3 regions of the Nonomuraea sp. NPDC049269 genome follow, and region 2 is predicted to be linked to each of the others. Evidence: riboswitches for the same ligand, from Rfam matches in the RefSeq annotation. Region 2 holds a riboswitch; each other region holds the start of a gene.

Region 1 (3,267 bases), on a different contig from region 2:
GGTCATGTGGCGGTCTGCCGGGTCATGCGGAGGATGGCCACGAAGAACGGCGCGCCGACGAACATGGTGACCACCCCGATGGGCAGCTCGGCGGGGGCGATGACGGTGCGCGCGATCAGGTCGGCGAGCACGAGGAAGGCGGCGCCGCCGATCAGCGACAGCGGCAGCACGATCCGGTACGAGCCGCCCGCCAGCCGCCTGACCACATGCGGGATGACAATGCCGACGAACCCGATGAGACCGCTCACCGCCACGGCCGCCGCGGTGGCCAGGGACGCGGCCAGCAGGACCGCCAGCCGGACCCGACCGGCCCGCACGCCCAGGCTGGTGGCCTCCTCGTCCCCCACCGAGAGCACGTCGAGCATCCGCCCGTGCGCGAGCAGCAGCACCGAAGAGACGACGGCGTACGGCAGCACCAGCCAGAACTGGTCCCACCCGCCGCCCACGTCGCCCAGGATCCAGGAGTAGATGCGCTGCAACTCCTCGACCTTGAACTGCTGGATGAACGTCTGGATCGCGGTGAGGAACGAGGTGACGGCCACCCCGGCGAGCACCAGCGTGGCGGTGCCGCCCGCGCGGCCGGCGGTGTTCCCGAGCACGTACGCCAGGAACACCCCGCCCACGGCCCCCACGAAGGCGGCCACCGGGATGCCGACCACGGGGGTCGGCACGAGCACGATGACCACGGTGGTGGTCAGCCCGGCTCCGGCGGCGGCGCCGAGCAGGTACGGGTCGGCCAGCGGGTTGCGGAACACCCCCTGGTAGCCGGCCCCCGCGATGGCCAGCAGCCCGCCGACCACGGCCGCCACCAGCACTCTGGGCAGCCGCAGCTCGAACAGCAGCCCCTGTTCCACGGGCGCCAGCCCCGAGTCCACGTGCACGTACGGCAGCCAGTCGACCGCCTGGAGCACCACCTGCCACGGCGAGATGTCGGCGGCCCCGCCGAGCAGCCCGGCCACCATGGAGACGGCGAGCACGCCCAGCGCACCCACCGTCCACATCAGGCTGGACCTCACTAGCGGGTGGCCGCCTTGGCGACCGCGTCACTGATGGACTGGGCCAGGTCGACGACCCGCGGGCCCCAGCGCGAGGCGAGGTCGTCGTCGAGCTGGATCACCTGGTCGCTCTTGATGGCCGACAGTCCCTTCCAGCCGGGCCGCTTGGCCAGCGTGTCCCTGCTCTGCTGGCAGCACTTCACGTCCGCCAGGAAGATCAGGTCGGGGTCGGCCTGGGCGACGAACTCCGCCGACAGCTTGGGATAACCGCCCGCCGGGTCCGGCGCCTTGTCGGCGATGTTGGTGAGGCCGAACATGCCGTAGATCTGCCCGATGAACGTGCTCGACGTCGCAGCGTAGGGGGTCTGGTCGAGTTCGTGGTAGTAGGTGAGTTTTTTGCCCTTGGGGGCGTTCGCCGCGAGCTTGTCCAGGGCCGTCTTCATGCCTGTCACGACTTGTCCGGCCTTGTCGGTGTTGCCAGTGGCGGCGCCGAGGTCGGTGATCTCGTCGTACGCCTCGTCGAGCTTGGTGGCGGCCGGTTCCAGGAGGACCGGCACGTTCAGCTTGCCCAGCTCGGCGACCACCTTGTCGATGTCGTTGGAGACGACGACCAGGTCGGGCTTCTGGGCGACGATGGCCTCGACGTTCGGCTTGAAGCCGGACAGGTCGGTCTTGGGGACGCCGGCCGGGTAGTTGGACTGGTCGTCCACCGCGATGACCTGGGGGCCCGCGCCGATGGCGAAGAGCGTCTCGGTGTGGCTGGCGGAGAGCGAGACGATCCGCTCCGGCTTCTTGGCGATGGTGACCTTGCCGTTGGCCGCCTCGACCGTTACGGGGTAGGCGGTGGAGCCGGTCGAGCCGGTTGAGCTCGCGGGTGACGGGGTGGTGGTAGTGCTGTTCTGGCCGCATCCGGTCAGAACGAGCGTTCCCAGCAGCGCGCCCGCGAAGGCCGTGCGTACGGGCCTCACGAGAAGTCCTTTCACACTGTCGGAACCGAGAGACCCGCTGAGAGCGACGGATCACCCTTTTCCACGAGGGTTGATGACGTCAGCGCGGAGGCAGGCGACCTGGCTATGACAGTTGCGGGACAGCGCCGGACTCGCACCGGACTTCGCTGCAACTCTGCGCGTCGGACAGACGCTATCAATGCTCCGGATGGAAGCTAAGTCAAGGGGTGGCCAACTGGGTCTCCGCCTCGGCGATGATCCGCTGCAGCCGGAGCCCGTGGGCCGCGTCCAGCGGGTGTCCGCCGCCCTGGCGTACGGTCCGCGCGAACTCCTCGGCGATGGTCGCGAACGGATCGTCGTCGCCGGGCAGCAGCACCGCGTTGCCCGTTCTGCCGTACACCGCGATGCTCGATGGCGGCAGGTCGCCGGCGGCGGCCATGCTCAGCGACGCCTCGCTGACCGCGCCGCCCTCGTGGTCGAGCAGCAGGCCGGTCCAGCCGAGCGGGTTCCCGTGCGCGCGTACGCCGGTCACCGGGCCGAGCGCGGCGTCGAGCAGGTCGATCACGTGCGGCCCGACGTCCAGGAGCGCGCCGCGCTGGAGCCGCCACGGGGTGCCGAAGGGGTGGCCGCCCAGCAGGACGTTGGAGATGTTCGCGGCGTGGCCGCCGAACGCCTCGATGCCGGCGCAGCGCGCCAGGAACTCTCTGACCTGCGTGGTGTAGCGCATGGTGAGGACGAGCTGCGAGGCCACCCCGGCCTCGCGCACGGCGTCCGCGAGGCGCCGCGCGTTCTCCAGTGAGTCGGCGAGCGGCTTCTCCAGCAGCAGCGCCTTCCCGGCCCGCGCGGCGCGCACCCCCAACTCGGCCTGTACGCCCGGCGGCACGCAGAACGCCACGGCCTCGCACGCGTCGAACAGCTCCTCGATCCGCTCGAACACCGGCGCCCCCAGCCCGGCGGCGGCCTCCGGACGGCGCGCCCATACCCCGGCGAAACGGAGATACGGACTCTTGACCAGCATCGGCGCGTGCGCGCGCTCCGCCCACGGCCCCGCTCCGATCAAACCGACCGACACCGGCTCCATACATCCCCCTTTGATCCGCTTGAAGAACCCTAGAGTCATTCAGCGGCGTCGCGCCATTGGCGCAGGGCATGCTCGGGGCGGTGGGCGAGGGTGCCGGAGTCGATGACGATGGTCTGTCCCGTGATGCACCGCGACTCGCCCGAGGTGAGGAAGGCGACGAGGTCGGCCACGTCCTCCGGGGTGCAGGCCCAGGGCAGCAGGCGCTCGGCCGCCTTGTCGGCCAGCCGGTCCCGGCCGAGGGCCT
Region 2 (3,267 bases):
CGACGTATCCGTCGGCTGTGGCGACCATTTGGATGACCGGCCCCCGGGGCAGCCCGCAACGCCGCTCACAACCGGCCCAGTGCACGGGCATGGCCGTGGGGCCATCGCGGTCCGCCACCCAGCGCCGCGCGTCCTCCCGTACGTCGGCCAGCGCTTTCGCACAGCCGGGGCGGCCGGTACAGGCGGTCACGCCCACCCAGGGCGACGCCGGATCGGTCACCAGCCCGGCGGCGTCGAGCGCCCGCGCCACGTGGTCGGCGTGGGATGGCGGCAGATCGAGGAGCACCACGGTCCGCCACGGCGTCAGCCGCACGGCGACGCCGGATTCGGCGGCGGCGGCGATCGCGCGGGCCTGGGCGGCGGTCAACCGGCCGAGCGGAACCACCGCCTCCAGCGCCACGCGCCCGTCCCGCTGCTCGGTGAGCCCCGCACCCCGTGTCTCCGGAGCGAATGGCGGGCTGTCGACCGCGACGCCGCCCAGCCGGGCGGCGATCCTGGCGGCGCCGTCCTCCAGCTCCCCGATCCGCCACGCGGTGCTGTCACGCTGGGCCTCGCCCTCGCGCACGGAGGCGCTCTCCTGCCGGACCTCGGTATCAAGCGCGGAGGCGCTCTCCCGTTCGTCGAGGAACGCCTCGGCTGCGGCGATCATGTAGGACACGGCCGCCTCCCCACGCAAGGAGAGCCCGGAGTCCCTCCCCGCCAGAAGCAGCCGGCCGGTGCCCCCAACGAACGTGACGTCCGCGCCGAGCCCCACCACGTCGCCACTCCCGTCGTCCAGCGCGAACAGGAACCGTCCCGGCAGCCCGGCCAGCCGGAGACACGCGCACAGCGCCTGGTCCAGCGCCTCCACCAGCGGCTGCGTGTCGAGCAGGCCCGCGGGTCCGCGTCCGCTCAGGGGCGAGGCGACGATGTTGCGTACCCGCTCGTGCGCGGCCGACGGCAGCAACCCAACAAAGGCCATCCGCTCGGCGAAGGCGGTGGCCGAGCGCAGGCCGCGCACCTGGACGTTCGCCCGGGACGTCAGCTCGATCACCCCGGAGCCCAGGTCGGTGGCGCAGGCGGCCAGCTCGCGAAGCTGGGCGGCCGACACCGCGCCGCCGGGCAGGCGGACCCGAGCAAGCGGGCCGTCGGCGGCCTCGTGCACCTGTAGCGCCCCCGGACAGGCGTCGGGGCGCACACGTCCGGAAAAGTCGGCTATGGACACGAAGAGGATGGTAACGCCAGTTTCTTGCGGTGGTCGCCCCTGCCGTGGTCTGATCGGGAGGCGATGGCAAAGGGAGGAAGCCGGTGCGAAACCGGCGCGGTCCCGCCACTGTGACCGGGGAGCGAACCCCACGAAGGCCACTGTCCGGCGACGGATGGGAAGGCCGGGGCGAGCGCTGATCCGGGAGCCAGGAGACTCCTGCCGTCGTGACACCCGCTACTGGGGCGAGGACCCCGAGGGAGGATTGCGCCGTGCTCGGCGACAGCCATACCGTCCTGCTGCTCTCGACTTCCGACACCGACCTGCTGAGCGCTCGGGCCGGCGGTGCCGCCTACCGCCTGGGCAACCCCGCCAGGCTGGCGGCCGAGGACCTGCCCGCCCTGCTGGAGGGTGTCGACCTGGTCGTGGTACGACTGCTGGGCGGGCGCCGGGCCTGGGAGGAAGGGCTGGACCACCTGCTGGCGGGACCGCGCCCGGTGGTGGTGCTCGGTGGCGAGCAGGCCCCAGACGCCGAGCTGATGGAGCTGTCCACGGTCAGCGGTGGCGTCTGCGCGGAGGCGCACGCGTACCTGGCGCACGGCGGGCCCGCCAACCTGACCGAGCTGCACGCCTTCCTGTCCGACACCGTTCTGCTGACCGGCCGCGGGTTCGCCCGGCCCGAGCCCACGCCCACCTGGGGCCGCCTGGAGCGCACCGCGCGGGGGGAGAGCGGGCCGGTGGTCGGCGTGCTCTACTACCGGGCGCATCACGTGGCGGGCAACACCGCGTTCGTCGAGACCCTGTGCCAGGCGGTCGAGGACAAGGGCGGACGGGCGCTGCCCATTTTCTGCTCCTCACTCCGCACCGCGGAGGCCGGTCTGCTCGACCTCCTGCGTACCGCGGACGCGCTGGTGGTGACCGTACTGGCCGCGGGCGGCTCCCGTCCGGCCACCGCGGGCGCCGGTGGCGACGACGAGGCGTGGGACGTGGGCGCGCTGGCCGAGCTGGACGTGCCGATCCTGCAGGGGCTCTGCCTGACGACCAGCAGACAGGCGTGGGAGGAGAACGACGACGGTCTGTCTCCGCTCGACGCCGCCTCCCAGGTGGCGATCCCCGAGTTCGACGGGCGGATCATCACGGTGCCGTTCTCGTTCAAGGAGATCGACGAGGACGGGCTGACGGTCTACGTCGCCGACGCCGAGCGGGCCGCACGGGTCGCCGGCCTCGCTGTACGGCACGGCCTGCTCAGGCACACCCCGCCCGCCGAGCGCCGCCTGGTCGTGATGCTGTCGGCGTACCCGACCAAGCACTCCAGGGTCGGCAACGCGGTCGGCCTGGACACCCCCGCCAGCACGGTGCGACTGCTCGCCAGACTCGCCGAGGCGGGCTACGACCTGGGGGACGGCTTTCCCGGCGTGGCCGAGCAGGACGGCGACGCGCTGATCCACGCGCTGATCGCCGCGGGCGGCCAGGACCAGGACTGGCTGACCGAGGAGCATCTCGCGGGCAACCCCGTGCGCATCTCCGCGGAGTCCTACGGGCAGTGGTACCGCACGCTGCCCGGCGACCTGCGCGCGGACATGGAACGCCATTGGGGCCCGCCACCGGGCGAGCTGTTCGTGCACGAGGGCGCCATCGTGCTGGCCGCGCTGCGGGCGGGCAACGTGGTGGTGATGGTGCAACCGCCGCGCGGATTCGGCGAGAACCCGATCGCCATCTACCACGACCCCGACCTGCCGCCCAGCCACCACTACCTGGCCGCGTACCGCTGGCTGTCGAAGGAGTTCGGCGCGCACGCGATGGTGCACGTGGGCAAGCACGGCAACCTGGAGTGGCTGCCGGGCAAGTCGGCCGGTATGTCCGCCTCGTGCGGCACGGACGCGGCGCTGGGTGATCTGCCGCTCGTGTACCCGTTCCTGGTGAACGACCCGGGCGAGGGTACGCAGGCCAAGCGGCGGGCGCACGCGGTGCTGGTGGACCACATGGTGCCGCCGATGGCCCGCGCCGAGACGTACGGCGACATCGCCCGGCTGGAACAGCTCCTCGACGAACACGCCTCGATCGCGGCGATGGACCCGGCCAAG
Region 3 (3,267 bases), on a different contig from region 2:
ACCGGACCCCAAGGGAGATCCGGGCGTTCTTCGGGGACTTCGAACTGGTCGAGCCGGGCCTGGTGCACGCCCCCGACTGGCGTCCCGACCGGCCCAGGCTGGTCAGCGAGCCCTCGCTGCCCTCGTACCTGCTCGTCGGCGTCGGCCAGAAGCACTCCTAGAAGCGCTCCCGAGCTTTTCGTGACTTTTCGTGATCTCCGGTAGTGAGTGCCCGATGTGTGACGATGGGTTAAGTGTCGGTGACGTGGGGTAGTTGCTGGGGTGCGAGGGGAGGGACCGCCATGCGCCGACGGGGGTTCTTCGCGCTCGGCCTTGGGATGATGGCCTGCGCGACAGGGTGTGGCACGGAGAGCAACCTCGGAAGCAGCGCCGTCAGCGCGGCCCGCATGCTGGGCCGGTTCGCGATCGTTCCCGGTGGCGGACGCTGGGCCCGCGTCGCCCGGGCCCTCGTCGAGGCCGCCCGCGGGGAGGGTTTCCCGGTCTCCGGCACCCCGCCCGCCACCAGGATCACCGTCACAGGGCTGCCCGCGCTGGCCGCGACCGAGCTCAACAACGGGCTGTCCCTGCTCGACACCGCCACGCCGCTGGCCAGGCTCACCGGCCAGATCGAGGTCGTGGTGGTGCCCGCCAACTCCAAGTTCGCCACCTTCGACCAGTTCGGCGCGCACCTGCTCGCCCACCCCGACCGTACGCCGCTGACGGGCGGGCCGCAGGGCGAGCCCGACCACCTGCTGTTCGGGCTGATCGCCAAGGGGCTCGGCGCCGACACCCGGCAGGTCGACTACACCGGCTTCCCCGGCAGCGCGGAGGCCACGTCGGCGCTTCTCGGCGGCAAGGCCGCGGCGGCGACCGGCACGCTCGCGGACTGGCGCAAGGCCATCGACAAGGGCTGGGTCCGGGTGCTCGCCGTCTCCAGCGCGCGCCGGGTGGACGGTGTCGAGGCGCCGAGCCTGCTGGAGTGCGGGGTGCGGCTCGACTTCGCCGACTGGTGCGCGGCGGTCGGGCCCGAGGGGATGACCGAGGACAGGAAGGACTTCGCCATCCGGCTCTGCGACGAGGTCACGGAGTCCGCCACCTGGCGGGCGGCCTGCCGCACGGAGGGCTGGACCTCGATCCCGCTCAGCGGCGACGACTTCGAACAGTGGCTCGCCTCGGAGATCGGCAGGACCAGGGCCGTGCTCCGCGATCTCGGCATGCTCGACACGGCTGACACAACATGCTGGGGTAGTTGCGAGAAGGGCCACTAGATGTAGGATCCTGGTCGTCGCTGGTTCGCCCCTCGGGGCGGAGCAAAAGGGAACCTGGTGCGATTCCGGGGCTGCCCCGCAGCGGTGAGCGGGAACGACCGCCGTCACGAGCACTGGAGAGATCCGGGAAGCGACGGCCAGTAGGAAGCCGGCCCAGTAGTGGGCAGGACCACGCCCGCGAGCCCGAAGACCTGCCGGTGACGTTGGGGGAGCCACCCGGCTCCGCCCATCGAAGTGTCCAGGGCCTCGAGGGAGGGCCGGGGGCGTCGCGGCCGAGAACTCCAGCGCCGCCGTGCTCTCGCGCGCCCTCACGAGGATGAGCTCGCGAGGAGAGAGCACGTGACGCAGACCATTGTCGATCCGCGGTCGGCCACCGCCGACCGGCGGCTGGCCATCGAGGAGGCCGCCGCCCGGGTGATCACCGACCCGGCGAACTCCCGGGTCGCCGCCCGGCTCCTGGCCGAGGAGATCGCCGACGAGGCGGCCGGGCACGGCGTGCGGACCTTCTCCGAGTCCATCGCCGCCACCCACGCCGCAGGGCTGATCCAGGACTCGCTCGCCGCGTTCGTCGGCGCCAACGCCGCCGAGCTCGACGCGCTCGTCTCCGGCGAGGCGGACGAGCGCTTCGAGTACTTCGGCCTGCGTACGGTCTACGACCGCTACCTGCTGCGTCACCCGGAGTCGCGGGCGGTGCTCGAACGGCCCCAGCACTTCCTGCTGCGCGTGGCCTGCGGGCTGTCGGAGACGGTCGCCGAGGCCGCCGAGCTCTACGCCCTCATGTCCACGCTGTCGTACCTGCCGAGCTCGCCGACGCTGTTCAACTCGGGTTCGCGCCGGCCGCAGCTGTCGTCGTGCTTCCTGCTCGACTCGCCGCGCGACGAGCTGGAGTCGATCTACGACCGCTACGGGCAGGTGGCCAGGTTGTCGAAGTACGCCGGAGGCATCGGCATCGCCTGGACCCGGGTGCGCTCGCGCGGATCCCTCATCAGGGGGACCAACGGGCATTCCAACGGCATCGTGCCCTGGCTGCGCACGCTCGACTCCTCCGTCGCCGCGGTCAACCAGGGCGGCCGTCGCAAGGGTGCGGCCTGCGTCTACCTGGAGACCTGGCACGCCGATGTCGAGGAGTTCCTGGAGCTCCGCGACAACACGGGCGAGGACGCCCGACGTACGCACAACCTGAACCTGGCCAACTGGGTGCCGGACGAGTTCATGCGCCGGGTGGAGGCCGACGAGGTCTGGTCGCTGTTCGACCCCAAGGAGGTCCCCGACCTCACCGACCTGTACGGCGAGGCGTTCACCCGCGCCTACCGCGCCTACGAGGCCGAGGGCCGCTACACCCGGCAGTTGCCCGCCCGGACCCTGTACGGGCGGATGATGCGTACCCTCGCCCAGACCGGCAACGGCTGGATGACGTTCAAGGACGCCGCCAACCGCACCTCCAACCAGACGGCCAGGCCCGAGAACGTCATCCACCTGTCCAACCTGTGCACCGAGATCCTCGAGGTCACCAGCGACGGCGAGACGGCGGTCTGCAACCTGGGCTCGATCAACCTCGCCGCCCACCTGGTCGACGGCGGCGTCGACTGGGACCGGCTGCGCCAGACCGTCCGTACGGCCGTGCGCTTCCTGGACCGGACCATCGACCTGGGCTTCTACCCGACGCCCGAGGCCGAGGCGGCCAACAAGCGCTGGCGGCCGATCGGGCTCGGCGTGATGGGCCTGGCCGACGTGTTCTTCGCGCTCAGGCTGCCGTTCGACTCGCCCGAGGCGCTGGGTCTGTCCACGCGCGTCGCCGAGGAGATCGCCCTGGCCGCCTACGACACCTCCGCCGACCTGGCCGTCGAGCGCGGCCGGCACCCGTCGTACGCCGACACCAGGGCGGCGGGCGGCGTCCTGCACCCCGACCACTACGCCGCCGCCGGGTCGCCGCGCTGGGACGCGCTGCGCGCGAAGATCGCCACGACCGGGCTGCGCAACTCGCTGATGGTCGCCATCGCGCCGACCGCGACGATCGCCT

Evidence for each region. A riboswitch is a leader RNA that binds a small molecule or an ion and turns the genes downstream of it on or off. The one in region 2 is predicted to bind cobalamin.
Region 1: it holds a riboswitch for cobalamin, as region 2 does, so the genes downstream of both, ACGFNP_RS55525 (ABC transporter substrate-binding protein) here and cobN (cobaltochelatase subunit CobN) in region 2, are expected to answer to the same signal.
Region 3: it holds a riboswitch for cobalamin, as region 2 does, so the genes downstream of both, ACGFNP_RS29600 (ribonucleoside-diphosphate reductase subunit alpha) here and cobN (cobaltochelatase subunit CobN) in region 2, are expected to answer to the same signal.

Annotation. Positions count from the first base shown of each region.
Region 1 is NZ_JBICSO010000013.1:322,340-325,606, forward strand. It holds gene ACGFNP_RS55515 (ABC transporter ATP-binding protein) at 1-6, opposite strand, end outside; gene ACGFNP_RS55520 (iron ABC transporter permease) at 3-1,001, opposite strand; gene ACGFNP_RS55525 (ABC transporter substrate-binding protein) at 1,016-1,963, opposite strand; cobalamin riboswitch at 2,035-2,155, opposite strand; gene ACGFNP_RS55530 (Gfo/Idh/MocA family oxidoreductase) at 2,163-3,023, opposite strand; gene ACGFNP_RS55535 (SDR family NAD(P)-dependent oxidoreductase) at 3,059-3,267, opposite strand, start outside.
Region 2 is NZ_JBICSO010000007.1:238,308-241,574, reverse strand. It holds gene cobG (precorrin-3B synthase) at 1-1,204, opposite strand, end outside; cobalamin riboswitch at 1,218-1,425, shown strand; gene cobN (cobaltochelatase subunit CobN) at 1,456-3,267, shown strand, end outside.
Region 3 is NZ_JBICSO010000005.1:446,324-449,590, forward strand. It holds gene ACGFNP_RS29590 (SAM-dependent methyltransferase) at 1-161, shown strand, start outside; gene ACGFNP_RS29595 (tripartite tricarboxylate transporter substrate-binding protein) at 282-1,247, shown strand; cobalamin riboswitch at 1,252-1,461, shown strand; gene ACGFNP_RS29600 (ribonucleoside-diphosphate reductase subunit alpha) at 1,587-3,267, shown strand, end outside.